2 regions of the Nonomuraea sp. NPDC050786 genome follow, and region 2 is predicted to be linked to the other one. Evidence: predicted binding sites of a transcription regulator. Region 2 holds the regulator's gene; the other holds the start of a gene.
The links. The regulator HrcA, encoded in region 2, represses chaperone genes, less so after heat shock. The targets are predictions, from matches to a motif close to TTGGCACTCTCNNNNNGAGAGTGCCAA.
Positions count from the first base shown of each region.

Region 1: the regulator HrcA is predicted to act here: its motif matches at 6,179-6,205, upstream of groL (chaperonin GroEL).

Region 1 covers NZ_JBFAHJ010000007.1:277,259-286,913, forward strand. Annotated here, with positions in the region: gene AB0H84_RS16770 (DNA repair helicase XPB) at 1-1,035, shown strand, start outside; gene AB0H84_RS16775 (hypothetical protein) at 1,264-1,599, opposite strand; gene AB0H84_RS16780 (AAA family ATPase) at 1,746-3,755, shown strand; gene AB0H84_RS16785 (YbhB/YbcL family Raf kinase inhibitor-like protein) at 3,834-4,364, shown strand; gene groL (chaperonin GroEL) at 4,444-6,069, opposite strand; gene AB0H84_RS16795 (cold-shock protein) at 6,432-6,632, opposite strand; gene AB0H84_RS16800 (MoaD/ThiS family protein) at 6,877-7,152, opposite strand; gene thrC (threonine synthase) at 7,177-8,409, opposite strand; SAM riboswitch class I at 8,423-8,564, opposite strand; gene AB0H84_RS16810 (RNA polymerase sigma factor) at 8,644-9,198, opposite strand; gene AB0H84_RS16815 (trehalose-6-phosphate synthase) at 9,230-9,655, shown strand, end outside.
Region 2 covers NZ_JBFAHJ010000012.1:105,709-115,363, reverse strand. Annotated here, with positions in the region: gene AB0H84_RS22995 (NAD(P)-binding protein) at 1-317, opposite strand, end outside; gene hemW (radical SAM family heme chaperone HemW) at 407-1,627, shown strand; gene AB0H84_RS22985 (DUF4870 domain-containing protein) at 1,624-2,406, opposite strand; gene AB0H84_RS22980 (DUF3097 domain-containing protein) at 2,403-3,209, opposite strand; gene AB0H84_RS22975 (hypothetical protein) at 3,227-3,715, opposite strand; gene hrcA (heat-inducible transcriptional repressor HrcA) at 4,186-5,199, shown strand; gene dnaJ (molecular chaperone DnaJ) at 5,211-6,350, shown strand; gene AB0H84_RS22960 (16S rRNA (uracil(1498)-N(3))-methyltransferase) at 6,352-7,077, shown strand; gene AB0H84_RS22955 (hypothetical protein) at 7,085-7,729, opposite strand; gene AB0H84_RS22950 (SigE family RNA polymerase sigma factor) at 7,726-8,238, opposite strand; gene AB0H84_RS22945 (histidine triad nucleotide-binding protein) at 8,516-8,860, shown strand; gene AB0H84_RS22940 (PhoH family protein) at 8,952-9,655, shown strand, end outside.

The sequences.
Region 1 (9,655 bases), on a different contig from region 2:
TGCGGCGCCGGCAAGACGATCGTCGGCGCGGCCGCCATGGCGCACGCGCAGGCCACCACGCTCATCCTGGTGACGAACACGGTCTCGGCCCACCAGTGGAAGACCGAGCTGCTCAAGCGCACGTCGCTGACCGAGGACGAGATCGGCGAGTACTCCGGCTCGAAGAAGGAGATCCGCCCGGTCACCATCGCCACGTACCAGGTGATGACGACCAGGAGGAAGGGCGTCTACTCGCACCTGGAGCTGTTCGACGCCCGCGACTGGGGCCTGATCGTCTATGACGAGGTCCACCTGCTGCCTGCGCCGATCTTCAGGATGACCGCCGACCTGCAGGCCCGCAGGCGGGTGGGGCTGACCGCGACGCTGGTGCGCGAGGACGGGCGCGAGGGCGACGTGTTCTCGCTGATCGGCCCCAAGCGGTACGACGCGCCCTGGAAGGAGATGGAGAACCAGGGCTGGATCGCGCCCGCCGACTGCGTGGAGGTGCGCGTCACGCTGACGGACGAGGAGCGGCTGGCGTACGCGATGGCCGAGTCCGAGGAGCGCTACCGCTTCTGCGCCACCACGCCGTCCAAGACGCACGTGACGGAGGCGCTGGTCCGCCGCCATCTCGGCGAGCAGGTGCTGGTCATCGGCCAGTACATCGACCAGCTCGACGAGCTCGGCGAGCACCTCAACGCGCCGGTCATCAAGGGCGAGACCCGGATCAAGGAGCGCGAGCGGCTCTACCAGGCCTTCCGCGACAAGGAGATCCAGGTGCTGGTGGTGTCGAAGGTGGCCAACTTCTCCATCGACCTGCCGGAGGCGGCCATCGCGATCCAGGTGTCGGGCACGTTCGGCTCACGCCAGGAGGAGGCCCAGCGGCTCGGCCGGGTGCTGCGGCCCAAGGCCGACGGCGGGGGCGCCCGGTTCTACACGATCGTGAGCAGGGACACGGTGGACCAGGAGTTCGCGGCGCACCGTCAGCGCTTCCTGGCCGAGCAGGGGTACGCGTACCAGATCATCGACGCCGACGACGTGTTCGGCGAGGTGTGATGCCCGGCCGCTCACCTCGAGCGGCCAGGCATGTTCAGCGTGGCGTCACGTCCACGAGACTCCTCGGGCCGAAGACAATCGAACCACCCCCCTCACCTGCGTACTATCACGCCGCCTGCGACATACCCCCATGATCCGACAAACCCACCTGATATGCCCGATTTTTTCGGTATTAGCCGTTGGTTACTGGTCGGAGGGGGGTCGCCACGGGGGTCCGCGGGCCGGGTCCTATCGCACCATGAGGCCGCCGAGGAAGAGCACTCCCTCCGCGACGATCCAGGAGAGCAGGCCCGCGCCCAGGATCCGCCCGAACGTGCGCGGGTCGTTCCTGGACCACGGCAGGAGCCAGGCGGCCACCGTGCAGCCGGCGGCGAGCACGGCGAACAGCCCTGACAGCGTGGAGACCATGCCGAGGCGCTGGGAGCACGCCGAACCGGACTCGCCGCCCGCGCAGAACGCCTCCAGGCCCCAGTCCGCGAACACCGACAACGCCCAGAGGGCTGCTAGCAGGAAGCTCGCGATCGTGGGGATGATCGGCGAGAAACGCAGCTGAATCCGCGCCACCACCCCTCCCTACCCCGCCCGAACAACCGCTACTCCGCCCGGCGTCGTGTCGGTGGTAAATGCTGTGGAAGCCGCCCGGAGTCGCCACTAGACTGGCCGATTCGCTGCCTTTACCACCTCCGAACCAGCCAGGGAGGCGCTTTCGCATGCCCGGACACCAGTTGGCCCCCGATATACCCTCCGACGTGCTCGCCGCCGAGCAGGCCCACCTGGCGGAGTCCAGGGCCGCGCTCAAGGCCATGCGCGCACACGCCCAGTCGCTGTCCGCCGACGCGGCGGGTGACTGGGTCTCGCAGCAGATCCTCCAGGCCCTCCTCGACCAGCGGGTGGCGGCGCTCGCCGACCATCCCGACACGCCGCTGTTCTTCGGCCGCCTCGACCGCGCCTCGGGCGACGACCTCCCGAGCACGATCTACGTCGGCCGCCGCCACGTGCACGACGGCCACAGCAAGCCCCTGGTCATCGACTGGCGCGCCCCGGTGTCGCGGGCGTTCTACCAGGCCAGCCCCACCGACCCCATGGGCGTCGTACGGCGGCGCCGCTTCGGCTACCACGGGGGCGCGCTGACGGCGTTCGAGGACGAGCCGCTCGGCGACGGCGTCGAGATCGGCCCGTCGAAGATCCTCACCGAGGAGATCGAGCGCCCCCGAACCGGCCCCATGCGTGACATCGTCGCCACGATCCAGCCGGACCAGGACGAGATCGTCCGCTCCACCCTGGCCCAGACGGTATGCGTCCAGGGTGCCCCGGGCACCGGGAAGACCGCCGTGGGCCTGCACCGGGCGGCGTACCTGCTGTTCACCCACCGCGAGCGCCTCGCCAGGGCCGGCGTCATGATCGTCGGGCCCAACCGCGCCTTCCTCTCCTACATCTCCTCCGTGCTTCCCGCGCTCGGCGAGGTCAAGGTCGACCAGACCACGGTCGCGGGGCTGCTCGGCGAGCACGCGGCGCCGGAGGACCCGATGGTGGCGGCCGTGAAGGGCGACGCCAGGATGGCGCCGGTGCTCGAGCGCGCGCTCTGGCTGCACATCGTGAAGCCGGAGGAGGGCATCGTCTTCACGAAGGGCGCGTACCGCTACCGGGTGGCCGACTACGAGGTACGCGAGATCGTCGCCTCCCTGCGCGGCACCACGCGATACAACCCGGGTCGAGCGGCGCTGGCCCAGCGGCTGGCCCACATGGTGCTGGTACGAATGGAGCAGCGCGGCGAATCGCCCGACGACCGGGTCCAGGACGCCGTGGCCAGGTCGAAACCGGTGAAGCAACTCGTTGATACGGTCTGGCCAAAACTAACGCCAGAACAGGTCCTTTATCGCCTGCTCTCCGACCCGGAATTTCTCGCTACAGCCGTCAAAGCAGCTAAATCCGATTTGTCACCCGAAGAGCAAGAAATGCTCATTTGGCGGAAGCCGTACCGGAGCTGGAAGTCCGCCAAATGGTCGGCCGCGGACGCCGCGCTCCTGGACGAACTCCGCGACCTCATGGAACGCACCCCGTCCCTCGGCCACCTCGTGGTGGACGAGGCCCAGGACCTCTCCGAGATGCAGCTGAGAGCGCTCGGCCGCCGCTGCCGCAACGGCTCGGCCACCGTGCTCGGCGACCTGGCCCAGGGCACGACCCCGTGGTCGACCAGCTCGTGGAAGTCGGTGCTCGAGCACCTGGGCCAGCGCGAGGGCGAGGTGACCGAGCTGACGCTCGGCTTCCGCGTGCCGAGGGAGGTCCTCGACTACGCCGCGCGCCTGCTCCCCTCCATCGCCCCCGACCTGGCCGCTCCCCGCTCGCTCCGCCCGGGCGTCGGCTCGCTCACCGTACGTCCCGGCGGCTCGGTCACGGAGGCCGCCGCGGAGGCCCTGGCCAGAGAGGGCTCCGTCGGCGTCATCGTCCCGGACGCCCTGATCGCCGACGTCTCGCGCGCGCTGGCCGGCGTCCCTCATGCCGTGCTCGACCCGGACTCCGCCGAGGAGCACCGCCTGCTGATCGTCCCGGCGACCCTGGCCAAGGGCCTGGAGTACGACCACGTCATCGTCGTGGAGCCCGCGGACATCGTCGCGGCCGAGCCCCGGGGCCTGGCCAGGCTCTACGTGGTGCTGACCCGAGCGGTGACGTCACTGACGGTCCTGCACGACAAGCCCCTGCCCGCGCAGCTGACAGCCTAGGCGCGAGCACCTGACCGGCGGCGGGCGCGGCCGCTTCTAGGATGGCTGGGCAAGCAGCTCTCAACCTAGGAGGATGCCGTGCCCGCACCGCTGCCACACGAATACCTGCCGCCGGTTCCCGCGCTCGTGGTCGAGAGCGACGACCTCCGGGACGGCGAGAGGCTGAGCGACCTCCACGTCTTCAACGACTGGGGCATGACGGGCCAGAACCAGTCGCCCCATCTCCGCTGGTCGGGCGCGCCCGCCGAGACCCGCAGCTATGCCGTGACCTGCTACGACCCCGACGCCCCCACGGGCAGCGGTTTCTGGCACTGGCTGGTGTTCGACCTCCCCGCCTCCGTGTCCGAGCTGCCCGGGGGCGCGGGCACCGGCCCCGAGTTCAAGGGCCTGCCCGCCGGGGCGGTCCACGCCCGCAACGACTACGGCAAGAAGGAGTACGGCGGCGCGGCCCCGCCTCCTGGCGCCCCGCACCGCTACGTCTTCACGGTCCACGCCCTGGGGGTCGACAAGCTGGATGTGGACGGCGACGTCAACCCGGCGGTGGTGGGCTTCAACATCACCGCCAACACCCTGGCGCGCGGCCACATCGTCCCCGTCTACGGGGTGTGAACAGCGGATCCGGCCTGAGACGCACAAGGGCGGCCCGGGAAGACCCGGGCCGCCCTCAGCTCTTGCGGCGAGGAGAGACCTAGAAGTCCATGTCGCCGCCGCCCGGCATGGCCGGAGCGGCAGGGGTCTTCTCGGGCTTCTCCGCGATGACGGCCTCGGTGGTGAGGAAGAGCGCCGCGATGGAGGCGGCGTTCTGCAGCGCCGAGCGCGTCACCTTGGCCGGGTCGATGATGCCCGACTCGAACATGTTGACGTACTCGCCGGAGGCGGCGTTCAGGCCCTCACCCGGGGTGAGGTTGCGCACCTTCTCCACCACGACGCCGCCCTCGAGGCCGGCGTTGACCGCGATCTGCTTCAGCGGCTCCTCCAGAGCCTTCTTCACGATCGCGGCACCGGTGGCCTCGTCACCGTTGAGCTCGAGCTTGTCGAACGCCTTGGCGCCGGCCTGCAGCAGCGCCACGCCACCGCCGGGCACGATGCCCTCCTCGACGGCCGCCTTGGCGTTGCGCACGGCGTCCTCGATGCGGTGCTTGCGCTCCTTGAGCTCGACCTCGGTCGCGGCGCCGGCCTTGATGACGGCCACGCCGCCGGCCAGCTTGGCCAGGCGCTCCTGGAGCTTCTCGCGGTCGTAGTCGGAGTCGGTGCGCTCGATCTCGGCGCGGATCTCGTTGACCCGGCCGGCGATCTGCTCGGCGTCACCGGCGCCGTCCACGATCGTGGTCTCGTCCTTGGTCACCACGACCTTGCGGGCGCGGCCGAGCAGGTCGAGGGTGGCGTTCTCGAGCTTGAGACCGACCTCCTCGGCGATGACCTGGCCGCCGGTCAGGATGGCGATGTCGTTGAGCATGGCCTTGCGGCGGTCGCCGAAGCCCGGGGCCTTGACCGCCACGGAGCGGAACAGGCCGCGGATCTTGTTGACGACCAGGGTCGCCAGGGCCTCGCCCTCGATGTCCTCGGCGATGATCAGCAGCGGCTTGCCCGACTGGACGACCTTGTCGAGCAGCGGCAGCAGGTCCTTGTTGGCCGAGACCTTGCTGTTGACGATCAGGATGTACGGGTCCTCGAGCACGGCCTCCATGCGGTCCGAGTCGGTGACGAAGTACATCGACGTCATGCCCTTGTCGAAGCGCATGCCCTCGGTGAGCTCGAGCTCGAGGCCGAAGGTGTTGCTCTCCTCGACGGTGATGACGCCTTCCTTGCCGACCTTGTCCATCGCCTCGGCGATGAGCGAGCCGATCTCGGGGTCGGCGGCGGAGATGGAGGCGGTGGAGGCGATCTGCTCCTTGGTCTCCACGTCCTTGGCCAGCTTGGAGAGCTCCTCGCTGACGCGCTCGACGGCGGCCTCGATGCCCTTCTTCAGGGCCATCGGGTTGGCGCCGGCGGCGACGTTGCGCAGACCCTCACGCACCAGCGCCTGGGCGAGCACGGTGGCGGTCGTGGTGCCGTCGCCCGCGACGTCGTCCGTCTTCTTGGCGACTTCCTTGACCAGCTCGGCGCCGATCTTCTCCCAGGGGTCCTCGAGCTCGATCTCCTTGGCGATGGACACACCGTCGTTGGTGATCGTGGGAGCGCCCCACTTCTTCTCCAGCACGACGTTGCGGCCCTTGGGACCCAAGGTCACCTTGACGGCGTCGGCGAGCTGGTTCATACCGCGCTCGAGACCGCGCCGGGCGTCCTCGTCAAACGCGATCATCTTGGCTGCCATAAGGCTAGACCTCCCAGATGCAGGGTGGCTTGTCGTGGACCGAGCCGACGCCCGCGACGGCATGGGTCGGCGTCTCCTTCGGCAGACCCCATCGTCCCGATCCGAATCGCTGGCACTCTGCATCAGAGAGTGCCAACGAACTGTTTAGCACTCTACCCTGCCGAGTGCAAGCGAGAGGCCATCCACCGGGTGTTCCTTCCCAGGTGGGAGTGCGCCGACGCCTGAGGGAGTGGAGGCCGTAAGCAGGACACGGCGAGCTGCCCCATGCGGCTCGCCGCACCTGAGTCGACGAAAGAAAGGTGGCAGGCTCGCACGGACTGCGCTGCCGCGCGATCCTGCCGGTGCATACCAGGTGGGGCTTCTCAGACCGCGCGAACGGCCTCTGCCTGGGGACCCTTCTGGCCTTGCGTGATCTCGAACTCGACGCGCTGCCCCTGTTCGAGAGCTCTGTACCCGTCCATCAGTATCGCTGAGTAATGGACGAATACATCCTTACCACCGTCTACCGCGATGAAGCCGTAGCCCTTGTCCGCGTTGAACCACTTGACGGTGCCCTGCGCCACTTCCGACTCCTCTTACTGGGCCCACAGATCTCGCCCATTCCTCCGCGAGACCCGTAATCGACTGACATAAGGGAAAATCAGCCAGACGATCGCCCTCGACCATACCTGTGGCACGGGGTTTGGCAACAGAGTCAATCCACAAAAGAAGCATTTCCGCGCATCGCAGCTCCATGAAACGTTCATTTGCCCTGGAAAAGCAGAAGGCGCCCACAAGGGGCGCCTTCCAAGATGTGATCTATAGCACTCAGCCGCCGGCGACCGCCGGGATGATAGAGATCTGAGTGCCGTCAGGGGCTGCAGTGTCGAGGCCCTCGGCGAATCGGACGTCCTCTTCCCCAACGTAAACGTTGACGAAACGACGAATCTTGCCCGATTCATCCAGAATTCTCGCGCCGATCCCCGGGTAGTCGGAGTCAAGCTTGATGAGGACGTCACGAAGAGTCGCGCCCTCGCCACTGACTTCCGCGTTACCCCCGGTGTACGTGCGCAGAATGGTGGGAATCCGCACAGTAACGCTCATGGTTAAACTCGCCTTTCCTGGTTGTCAGACAGCCGCGCGGAACGCGTCGAGGGAGGGCCGGATCACGGCCGTGGGCTTGGCGTCGTCGCTGATCGCGTCGAGCGTCTTGAGTCCGTCGCCGGTGTTGAGCACCACGGTCTCGGCCTCGGGATCGAGCCGCCCGCTCTCGGCGAGCTTCTTCAGCACGCCCACGGTCACCCCGCCCGCCGTCTCGGCGAACACGCCCTCGGTCGAGGCCAGCAGCTTGATCGCGGCCACGATCTCGGCGTCGGTGACGTCCTCGACGGCTCCGCCGGTGCGCCGGGCGATGTCCAGCACGTAGGGCCCGTCGGCCGGGTTGCCGATGGCCAGGGACTTGGCGATGGTGTCAGGCTTGACCGGCTGGACGACGTCGTGCCCCGCCTTGTACGCGGTGGAGACCGGCGAGCACCCGGCCGCCTGCGCCCCGAAGATCTTGTACGGCGTGTCCTCGACCAGGCCCAGCTGCACCAGCTCACGGAAGCCCTTGTCGATCTTGGTCAGCTGCGAGCCCGAGGCGATCGGGATGACGATCTGCTGGGGCAGCCGCCACCCGAGCTGCTCGGCGATCTCGTACGCGAGCGTCTTGGAGCCCTCGGCGTAGTACGGCCGCAGGTTGACGTTGACGAACCCCCACTTGTCGCCCAGCGGGTCACCGATCAGCTCGGAGCAGAACCTGTTGACCTCGTCGTACGTGCCGTCGATGCCGATCAGCTTGCCGCCGAACACCCGGGCCATGGCGATCTTGGCAGCCTCGAGATCGGCGGGGATGAACACGCACGCCTCGAGCCCGGCCCGCGCCGCCGCGGCGGTGACCGCGCCCGCGAGATTGCCGGTGGAGGAACAGGAAAGCGTGTGGAAGCCGAAGTTACGCGCCGCCTCGACGGCGATGGCGACCACGCGGTCCTTGAATGAATGAGTGGGGTTGCCCGAGTCGTCCTTCACGTACAGGGACTTGAGACCGAGCGCGCGCCCGAGGTTTCCGGCCTTGACCAGTTTGGTCCATCCCGGGTTCATGTTGGGCTTACTGGCGACATCGACAGGAACGGGGAGCAACGACCGGTAACGCCAGATGTTGCTCGGACCCGACTCGATGTCCGCGCGAGTCACGGTGCCGAAGGAATAGGCCGCTTCGAGCGGCCCGAAACACTCCAGACACGCGAAGCTGGGACCGAGGGGGTAACGCGTACCGCATTCGCGGCAGGACAGACCGACAGCAGGACCAAAGTCGAGCGACATGAAGCGAGGCCTTCCCTCATCTTCGCCCGCGGCCACCTTGACCGCAGACCGGAATTGGCACCTTGTCCCGGTCGGCCTCGCCAGGTCGCGAGCCTCAAGCCGGGAGGGTTGCCGGGGCTTCGCAGGGCCGGTCCCTCCACCCCTCTGGATGAGCAATATTCAGTTGTTGAAAAGGACTCTACCTGGCCAAGGGGCCCAAATGGCCACTTGTCTCATCAGGTGAGATGCGATGTCTCAACGATAGTCCTCCCCCAGCACTCCCTGCACGTATTTCCGCGCCTGGTGAATGCGTGACTTGGCGGTGCCGAGCGGGATGCCGAGCTGCTCGGCCACCTCGTTGTAGTCGAGCTGGACGATGTCGCGCAGCACCAGCGCCTGCGCCAGGTCGGGCTTGTCGGCCTCCAGCGCCTCCATGGCGTCCAGCAGGTCGAGCCGCGATCCGGCGATCACGCTCACCCGCCGCACGTCGGGCTTCTGCATGGGCAGCTCGTCGGAGCTCTGCTCGGCCGCCCTGCGCTTCAGCGACCGGTATGTGGTGCGCGCGCAGTTGGCCGTCACGATGTGGAGCCAGGTGCTGAACCTGGCCCTGCCCTCGAACCGCCCGATGTTGCGGGCCACGGCCAGCAACGTGTCCTGCGAGGCCTCCTCGGCGTCCTGGTGGTAGGGCAAGATCCGGGCGCAGTGACGCATCACATCGGGCTCGATCCGAGCCAGAAGTTCGCCAAGTGCGCGATGATCTCCGGCTGCGGCGGAACGTGCGAGTTCCTCGGTTAGCTCATCAAGCGCCATAGCTGGGATCCTATGGGCGAAGGGAGCCTAGATGAACAGCGTTCTGGTGGCCTCCAACAGAGGACCCGTCTCGTTCACCGTCTCCGACGACGGCGAGCTGACCATGAAACGCGGTGGCGGCGGCCTGGTGTCCGGGCTGTCCGGGGTGGCCAGGAAGGACGGCGTGCTGTGGGTGTGCGCGGCGCTGTCCGACGGCGACCGCAGCGCCGTCCGCCTGGCCCCCGGCGGCCGGATCGACCAGGCCGGCTACGACACCGGCCCGCTCCGCATGCTCGACATCCCGCCCGCCGTCTTCCACCGGGCCTACAACTCCGTGGCCAACTCCACCCTGTGGTTCGTCAACCACCTGCTCTACGACATCCCCAACTCGCCCAACTTCGGCACGAGGTTCGAGCGCGAGTGGGAGTCGTACCGCGACTACAACGGCGCGTTCGCGCTGGCGCTGGCCGAGGAGGCC
Region 2 (9,655 bases):
TTGCAGCCAGAATGGCGGAAGTCGACCGCGTGGAACGGCTCGGAGATCCGGCCGACGAACTCCAGCGGCGGGTCCCCCTTGATCGAGAGCCTGGCGGATCCCATCAGGCACCCGGGATCCCGGTAGTGCCCGATGCCCAGCTCCCGCTCCCGCGCCAGGGTGTGTCCCATCCTGCTCACCGTGTTGGGCAGGCGCCCCGAGCGCATCGCGTCGGCATCGCCCTCGGCATAGAGCGTGGCGTCGACGCCGAGCTGCTGCAGGCGCAGCGCGAGGGTCAGGCCGGAGATGCCGGCGCCCACGATGCCGATGCCTGCCATGCGAGGCCCCCTTCAGCCGGTACGGCACCAGTGGACGCCTTGGGAGTCGCAGTTCGATAGCACTCCTGAGAACCCGGCAAACTGGAAGCGTGCCATCCACCCTGCCTGACGGCGATCCCGCGCCCTCCTCGGGCGAGCTGCCCGACAGCGCCCTGAAGGGCCTCGGCGAGCGGCCGTTCGGCTTCTACGTGCACGTGCCGTTCTGCGTGACCCGCTGCGGCTACTGCGACTTCAACACCTACACCGCCGCCGAGCTGGGCCCCGGCGCCTCGCAACGGGACTACGCGGACACGGTCGTCGAGGAGATCCGCCTCGCGCGCCGCGTCCTGGGCGCGGCCGACCTGCCGGTGGAGACGGTGTTCTTCGGCGGCGGCACGCCCACGCTGCTGCCTCCGGAAGACCTGTCCAGGATCCTGGCCGCGATCGACGCGGAGTTCGGGCTGCGGCCGGGGGCCGAGGTGACCACCGAGGCCAACCCCGAGTCCGTGGACCCCGCCTACCTCGACAAGCTCCGCCAGGGCGGCTTCAACCGGGTCAGCTTCGGCATGCAGAGCGTACGCGAGCACGTGCTCCAGGTGCTCGACCGCCGGCACACCCCCGGCAGGGCGGCGGCGGCCGTGCGGGAGGCCAGGCAGGCCGGGTTCGAGCACGTCAACCTCGACCTGATCTACAGCACGCCCGGCGAGTCCGACGACGACTGGCGGGCCTCGCTGGCCGCCGCGATCGAGGCCGGGCCCGACCACGTGTCGGCGTACTCGCTGATCGTGGAGGAGGGCACCAGGCTGGCGGCCAGGATCAGGCGCGGCGAGCTGCCCATGCCCGACGACGACGTGGCCGCCGACCGCTACCAGATCGCCGACGAGCTGCTGTCGCAGGCCGGGTTGACCTGGTACGAGGTCTCCAACTGGGCCACCTCCGAGCAGGCGCGCTGCCGCCACAACCTGCTCTACTGGACCGGCGGCGACTGGTGGGCCGCCGGTCCCGGCGCCCACAGCCACGTCGGCGGCACCCGCTGGTGGAACGTCAAGCACCCGGCCGCCTACGCCCAGCGCCTGGCCGCCGGCGCCTCGCCCGCCCACGCGCGCGAGGTGCTCGGCGACGACGACCGGGCGGCCGAGCGGCTGATGCTGGAGCTGCGGCTGTCGTCCGGCTACCCGCTGGCCGAGGTGGCGCCCGCCGCGCGCCCAGCCGTGGCGAGCGCGCTGGCGCGCGGCCTGCTGGAGCCCGGGCCTTTCAGATCGGGCCTGATGGTGCTCACGCTCCAGGGGCGGCTGCTGGCCGACGCCCTCGTCAGGGACCTGCTGGCCTAGGTGATCATGCGGATGGAGAACGGGTAGCGGTACCTCTCGCCCCGGTTGGTGGCTATGGCGGCCTGGATGTGGAAGATCAGCGACAGGACCCAGATGACCGGGAGCAGGAGTATGCCGATGAAGACGAACGCCAGGACGAAGGCGATGACATAGCCGATGAACATCGTGATCTGGAAGTTGAGCGCCTCCGCCGCCTGGTCCCTGACGTAGGGGGACTCGTCCTTCTTCATCAGATAGATGATCAGCGGGCCGATCCACGAGACCAGCAGGCCGAGCAGGTGCGAGAGCATCGCCATGGTGGTGTCGTCGGTGCCCGGACGGGGGCCGAACCTGCCGGGGACGTACGGCTCTCCCGGGGGCCGGGCGTACCCGTAGCCGGGCTGCGGTGGCGGGCCGTAACCGGGCGGCGGGGGAGGGGGATAGCTCGGGGGTTGCTGGCCGTAACCGGGCTGACCGTAACCAGGCTGGCCGTAACCCGGCTGGCCGTAACCGGGCTGGTCACCTGAGCTTGGCTGGCCGTAGCCCGGTTGTCCGTAACCGGCCTGACCATAGCCAGGCTGACCGTAGCCCGACTGTCCGTAACCTTGCTGTCCGTAGCCGGGCTGAGAACTGGGTTGCTGCCCGTAGCCCAGCTGCTCACCGTAGCCGAGCTCGGAGCCGGGTTGCCGGCCGTAGTCCGGCTGCTGAGGGCCGGAGCCCTGGCTGGGCGGGATGTCCGAAGGTGGGACGAAGCGGGTGGCGTCGTCGTCCGGCGCCGGCTGCGGCGGGTCCTGGCTCATGGTGCCTCCGTAACGAAGTCGATCAGTTCCTCGACCCGGCCGAGGAGTTCCGGCTCCAGGTCTGCGTACGTGGAGACGGAGCCGAGGATCCGCCGCCACGCCTCCGCGGGCTCCATGCGCCAGCCCAAGGCGTCGATCACGCCCTCTTTCCACGGCACCCCGCGCGGCACGGCCGGCCAGGCCGGGATGCGCAGCACGGACGGCTTGACCGCCTCCCAGATGTCGACGAACGGATGCCCCACGACGAGCACGTCCGGCGAGGTGATCTCGGCCGCGATCCTGCTCTCCTTGGAGCCGGGCACGAGATGGTCCACCAGCACCCCCAGCCGGCGCCCCGGCTCCGGGCCGAACTCCGCCACGATGGCCGGCAGGTGGTCCACGCCCTCCAGGTATTCGACCACGACCCCCTCTACCCGCAGGTCATGGCCCCAGATCTTCTCGACCAGGGCGGCGTCGTGCACGCCCTCCACGTAGATCCGGCTCTCCCTCGCGACCCTCGCCCGCAGCCCCTCCACGGCGATCGAGCCGGACGCGCTGCGCCGGGGGGCCGCGGGGGCCGCCGCCGGGCGTACCAGCGTCACGGGCTTGCCCTCCAGCAGGAACGCGGCGGGCGCGAGCGGGAACAGGCGGCGCTTGCCGAACCGGTCTTCGAGCGTCACGGCCTCCTTGTCGCAGGCCACCACCGCGCCGCAGAAGCCGCTGTCGGCGTCCTCCACGACCAGGTCCAACTCGGCAGGCACGTGGGGGATCTTGCCCTTCCCCGGCCGCCGCCAATTTCCCGCCAGCACATCGCCCTCGTACACACGGGGACCGTAGCAAATCACCCGGCGACCGCAAGGCGCTTGCGCGCGCCGCTACGGCGTACCAGGACGACGACCGTGCCGATGACGGCGACGAGCAGCCCCGCGCCCGGGATCAGGAGGAGCGCGGCCACCCCGCCGGCGATGCCGCCCGCGGCCGAGGCCAGCGGGCGGCCCACGCCGTACCGCACGTCGGCCTGCTCCGGGGTGGTGCAGATGAGCTGGTAGTCGCCCTTGGACGGGGCGTTGACCACGAAGAGCTCCACCCAGGTGACGGATCCGGACGTGACCTTCTGCGTGCCCGCGGTCTTGGCGAGCTTGGCCGGGCTGGAGATCTCGCACACGTAGTTGACCTGCGTGTCGCTGGACAGGTAGATCGCGGGCCGGTCCGCCGGGTCGACCGGGATCGTCACGCGTTCGCCGGACGCGAATGTCCTGTTCGGGGCCAGGTCGCTCACGCTGTTCACCAGGCCCGTGGAGAACACCACGACACCGGCGATCGCGCACACGACGAAGATGCCCCAGACCAGTCCGATCCACCACAGGCGCGGCTTGATGGCTTTCGAGTCGATTCGAGGGGGAAATTGGGGTTGTTGGCCGTATTGTCCGTACTGAGGAGGTGGGCCGTATTGAGACGGCGGGCCGTACTGCGGTGGCGGGCCGTACTGCGGCGCAGGCCCGTACTGCGGCGGAGGTGGCCCGTAGCCCGGCTGGGACCCGGGCTGAGGGCCGTAACCGGGCTGGGACCCGGGTTGAGGGCCGTAACCCGGCTGGGAGCCGGGCTGCGGGCCGTAAGGCGGAGGGGGTGAATTGTCGCTCATGTCGGCAAGTGTGGTACTTGCCCCTTGTAAGAAGCTAGGAGCCAGGTTGCGACTTGCTGTTATCGCACCTTGTGGGCGAGAGCCGTACACTTGGCACTCAGGAACACAGAGTGCTAGATGGTTGCGTTCCTCGAATGGCAGAGGCAGGAGGTGAGCACGTGCTCGACGATCGGAAGCTGGCGGTGCTCCGCGCCATTGTCGAAGACTACGTGTCCACCAACGAACCGGTGGGCTCCAAGGCGCTCGCCGAGCGCCACAACCTGAAGGTCTCCCCGGCGACGGTCAGGAACGACATGGCCGCGCTGGAGGAGGAGGGCTACATCACCCAGCCGCACACCAGCGCGGGCCGCGTGCCGACGGACAAGGGCTACCGCCTGTTCGTCGACCGGCTCTCGCAGGTCAAGCCGCTGTCGGCGGCCGAGCGCAGGGCGATCGAGACGTTCCTCGCGGGCGCGGTCGACCTCGACGACGTGGTCACCCGCACGGTCCGGCTGCTCGCGCAGCTGACCAGGCAGGTGGCGGTCGTGCAGTACCCGACGCTGACGCGTTCGACGGTCAGGCACGTCGAGCTGGTGCCGCTCAACGAGCGGCGGGTCATGCTCGTGCTGATCACCAACACCGGCCGCGTCGAGCAGCGGGTGATCGAGCTGCCCGAGGCCGTGGATGACACCCGCATCGCCCACCTGCGCGCGGTGTTCAACGCCTCCCTCGACGGCTGCGGCCTGAGCAACGTGCCCGAGCTCGTCGCCGACATGCCCGAGCGGCTGCCTGTCGAAGACCGGCCCGCGGCGGCCACGATCCTGTCGGTGCTGCTGGAGACGCTGGTCGAGCGGCACGACGAGAAGATCGTGTTCGCCGGCGCGGCGAACCTCGCGGGCGCCGACTTCACGACCGGCCTGCGCGACGTGCTCGAGGCGCTGGAGGAGCAGGTCGTGCTCATGCGGCTGCTTGGCGAGACTACCAACGACACCCCGTCCGCGCTCACCGTGCGCATCGGCTCCGAAAACCCCTACCTGCGGGGGACATCCATCGTCGCGACCGGATACGGTTCTGGCGACAACCAGCTGGCCCGGCTCGGCGTGCTGGGACCGACCAGGATGGACTACCCGGTTACGATGGGCGCCGTGCGCGCGGTGGCACGCTACGTCAGCCAGATCCTGGCTGCATCATAAGAGGTCGATAAGTGGCAAACAGCGACTACTACGCCACCCTCGGGGTGCGCCGTGACGCCAGTCAGGACGAGATCAAGAAGGCGTACCGCCGCCTGGCCCGCGAGCTGCATCCCGACGTGAACCCCGATCCTGAGACCCAGGAGCGGTTCAAGGAGATCACGCAGGCCTACGAGGTGCTGTCCGACCCGAACAAGCGCCAGATGTACGACCTGGGTGGCGACCCGTTCGGCGGAGCGGGAGCAGGCGCGGGTGCCGGCGGCTTCGGAGCGGGCTTCCCGTTCAGCGACATCATGGACGCCTTCTTCGGCACCGCCACGGGCGCCAGGGGGCCGCGCTCGCGTGCCCGCAGGGGCCGCAACGCCACCATCCGGGTCGAGCTCGACCTGCGCGAGACGGCGTTCGGCACCACCCGCGAGCTGGTCGTCGACACGGCCGTGCTCTGCGAGGTCTGCCACGGGGCGGGCGCGGCGCCCGGCACGCATCCCGACACCTGCGACATGTGCAGCGGGCGCGGCGAGATCTCCCAGGTCACCCGGTCGTTCCTGGGCCAGGTCATGACCTCGCGGCCGTGCCCGCAGTGCGGCGGGTTCGGCACCATCATCCGCCACCCCTGCCAGGAGTGCTCCGGCGACGGCCGGGTGCGCACCCGCCGTACGATCAAGGTCCGCATCCCCGCGGGCGTCGAGGACGGCACCCACATCCAGCTCGCCGGCGAGGGCGAGGTCGGCCCCGGCGGCGGCCCGCCCGGAGACCTGTTCCTGGAGATCGTCGAGCGTGCTCACGAGATCTTCGAGCGGCGCGGCGACGATCTCCACTGCACCGTGCAGATCCCGATGACCGCCGCCGCGCTCGGCACCATCCTGGCGGTGGAGACGCTCGACGGCTCCGAGGAGGTCGACGTCCGCCCGGGCACGCAGTCGGGCCAGGTCATCACCATGTTCGGGCGGGGCGTGCAGCGGCTCAACGAGTCCGGCCGCGGCGACCTGCTGATCCACGTCAACGTCGAGACCCCGACCCGTCTCGACCCGGCGCAGGAGGAGCTGCTGCGCGAGTTCGCCAAGCAGCGGGGCGAGGAGCGGCCGCCGGGCAAGTTCGCCCCCGGCCAGCAGGGCTTCTTCTCCCGGCTGCGCGACGCCTTCAACGGCAGGTGACGTGACCGTCCCGGTGTTCCTGTCCGAGGAGCTGGACGGTCCCGAGCTGACGCTCGCCGGTCCCGAGGGGCGGCACGCGGCCTCCGTGCGCCGCCTGCGAGCCGGTGAGCGGGTCGATCTGACGGACGGCGCCGGCACGGTCGCCGAGTGCGTCGTGCGCGAGGCGCTGAAGGACTCACTCCGGCTCGACGTCCTGCGCCGCTACGAGGTCGAGCCGCCCGAGCCGCGGCTGGTCGTCGTCCAGGGGCTGCCCAAGGGCGACAGGGGCGAGCTGGCGGTCGAGATGATGACCGAGGCGGGCGTCGACGTCATCGTGCCGTGGGCTGCCTCGCGCAGCATCACCCAGTGGAAGGGCGACAAGGTCGCCAAGGCGCTGCATCGCTGGCGCTCCACCGCCCGCGAGGCGGGCAAGCAGGCCCGCCGGTTCCACCTGCCCGAAGTGACGGAGCCCGCCACCACCGCCCGGGTCGAGGACCTGCTGGCGGGCGCGGCGCTGGGGCTGGTCCTGCACGAGGAGGCGGCGGAGCCGCTGTCCGGCGTGGCGCTGCCCGCGTCGGGCGACATCGTGGTGGTCGTGGGGCCGGAGGGCGGCGTCTCGGAGGCGGAGCTGGCCGGGTTCCGGGCGGCCAAGGCGGTGCCCGTGCTGCTGGGGCCGACGGTGCTGCGTACGTCCACGGCGGGGGTGGCGGCGGCCTCCGTGCTGCTCACACGTACCGGACGCTGGTAAAGCCCTTTCAGGGCGTCGTGTGGGAGGCGTCCACCAACGGGCTGGCCACGTCGGCGGGGGTCTCGGTGATGTCGTCGTCGGGCGGGCACTCATCGACCGGGCACGTCGTGGGCTGCAGCGTGTCCTCCGCCGGCGGCGTCGGCGACGGAGTGGGCGAGACCGAGGGGCAGTCGGACGGCGGGTCGGCCTGCTCGGCCTGGGTCGTCGGGCACGCGGTCGGAGTCGGGGTGGGGGTCGGCGACGGCCTGCTGGTCGACTCCGCCCGCTTCGAGGGCCGGGGCGTCGGGCTCTTGGAGACGTCGGGAACCACGACGGGGTGCTGGTCGTGGGTCGGCTGCCTGGACGGCGGCGGCGGTTCCTGGGAGCGCGTGGTGGAGGAGTTGGACGGGACCCTGGAGGTGTCGTTCTCCACGGGTTGCGAGTTGATGATCTGCGTGCGCAACTGGGGGACGGCCATCACGATCGTTCCCGCCACCAGGACGGCGCTGGCGGCGGCCGCGCCCGCGCGCCACCAGAACAGATTACGGACACCGCGCCGTTCGATGCGGGCGCGGATGATCTCCAGTCCGTCCGGCGAGGGCACGACCGCGTCCGCCTCCGCTCGGAGCGCACGGCGCAGGAGATCGCCGTGCTCGTCGGGGGGCTGGGTCATGACATTTTCTCCAGAACGGATCGCAGTGCGGCCATGCCACGTGCGGTGTGGCTCTTGACCGCGCCCTTGCTGATGCCCATCGCGTGGGCGATCTCAGCTTCGGACAGATCACCGTAGTACCGCAGAACCAGTGCTTCTCTCTGACGGGTGGGCAGGGCCCGTAACGCCTCGATGACAGCGGAGCGTTCCAGTTCGCCGATCGCGCCGTTCTCGGCACTCGGGGCGTCGGGCAGGCCCTTGGGAGCGTACTTCTCGACGACCGCGCGGTGACGCAGCACGGAACGGGACCGGTTGACGACGGATTGACGGAGGTAGGCGAGAGCTTTGTCCGGGTCGCGCAGCCTACGCCAGGCGCCATGGATGGCGACGAACGCGTCCTGCACGACTTCCTCAGCTGTCGCCGTGTCTCGCACCAGTAACACGGCGAGACGCACCAACGACCGGAAGTGCGCGCTGTAGAGCGCGGTCACGGCCATGTCGGCATCCCACCCGACCGGCGCCGCCCCCATCGACCTGTCGGCCAGAAGGGTTTCGGTGGTCACATCAATGGGACGCTCAGCCTTCCCAGAGGGTTTACGCTCTTCCGGTTCTTGAGGTTTCCCCGGTTCCTTAGGGTGCATTACCCAGTCGTGTCCTCGCCAGGTGGCGCTCGCCCGACCCTGAATCGTCCTTTTCGCTGAAGTGTCGCACACCCACCCTAACCGCGTGGATCTTCCTTGGCACGACACAGAGGATTACCGATTGGCAACGGGTTACGTACGCCGGCGGTCTCGATAGGGTGATCAGGTGAGCGATTGTCTCTTCTGCAAAATCGTCGCCAAGGAGATTCCCGCCGAGATCGTTTATGAAACCGGCAGGACGCTGGCGTTCCGTGACGTCAACCCGCAGGCGCCGACCCACGTGTTGATCATCCCGAAGCAGCACCACGCCAACGCGGCGGTGCTCGCCGAGGCCGATGACGGGCTCGCCGACGAGGTGCTCAAGGCCGCCCACTCGGTGGCCGTGCTGGAGCACGTGGCCGACAGCGGATACCGCGTGGTGTTCAACACCGGGCCCGGCGCCGGGCAGACGGTTTTCCACGTACACGCCCACCTCCTGGGCGGGCGTGACCTGACCTGGCCGCCCGGCTGATATTGGGGGGAGCGATCGGCCCGGTCCCGGATACGATGGGCACAGAAGAACACCGAAAGAGACCGGGAGGCATCAGGCCGCTGGCCTGCCCATGTCCGAACTACACGAATCCCGACGCACGGCACCTCCCTCGCGCACTCAAGCCAAGGTGCTGATTCCGGACGAATACTCGATGGTCAGCCTCCTGGGCTCCCGCGACGAGCTGCTACGCGTCATCGAGGGCGCCTTCAGGGCCGACATCCACGTTCGCGGTAACGAGATCACCGTCACCGGCAGCCCCGACGAGAGCGGCACGGTGGTGCGGCTCTTCGAGGAGCTGGTCGAGGTGCTGCGCAGCGGCGGTGAGCTCACCCCTGACGCGGTCGAGCGCAGCATCGCCATGCTCCGCATGACGTCCGACCGCCCCGCCGAGGTGCTGTCCCTCGACATCCTCTCCTCGCGCGGGCGCACGATCAGGCCGAAGACGGTCAACCAGAAGCGGTACGTCGACGCGATCGACAAGCACACGATCGTGTTCGGCATCGGCCCCGCGGGCACCGGCAAGACCTACCTCGCGATGGCCAAGGCCGTGCGGGCGCTGCAGGAGAAGCGGGTCAACCGGATCATCCTGACCCGCCCGGCCGTCGAGGCCGGCGAGCGGCTGGGTTTCCTGCCGGGCACGCTGTACGAGAAGATCGACCCCTATCTGCGGCCGCTCTACGACGCGCTGCACGACATGCTCGACCCCGACTCCATCCCCAAGCTGATGGCGGCGGGCACGATCGAGGTCGCGCCGCTCGCGTACATGCGCGGTCG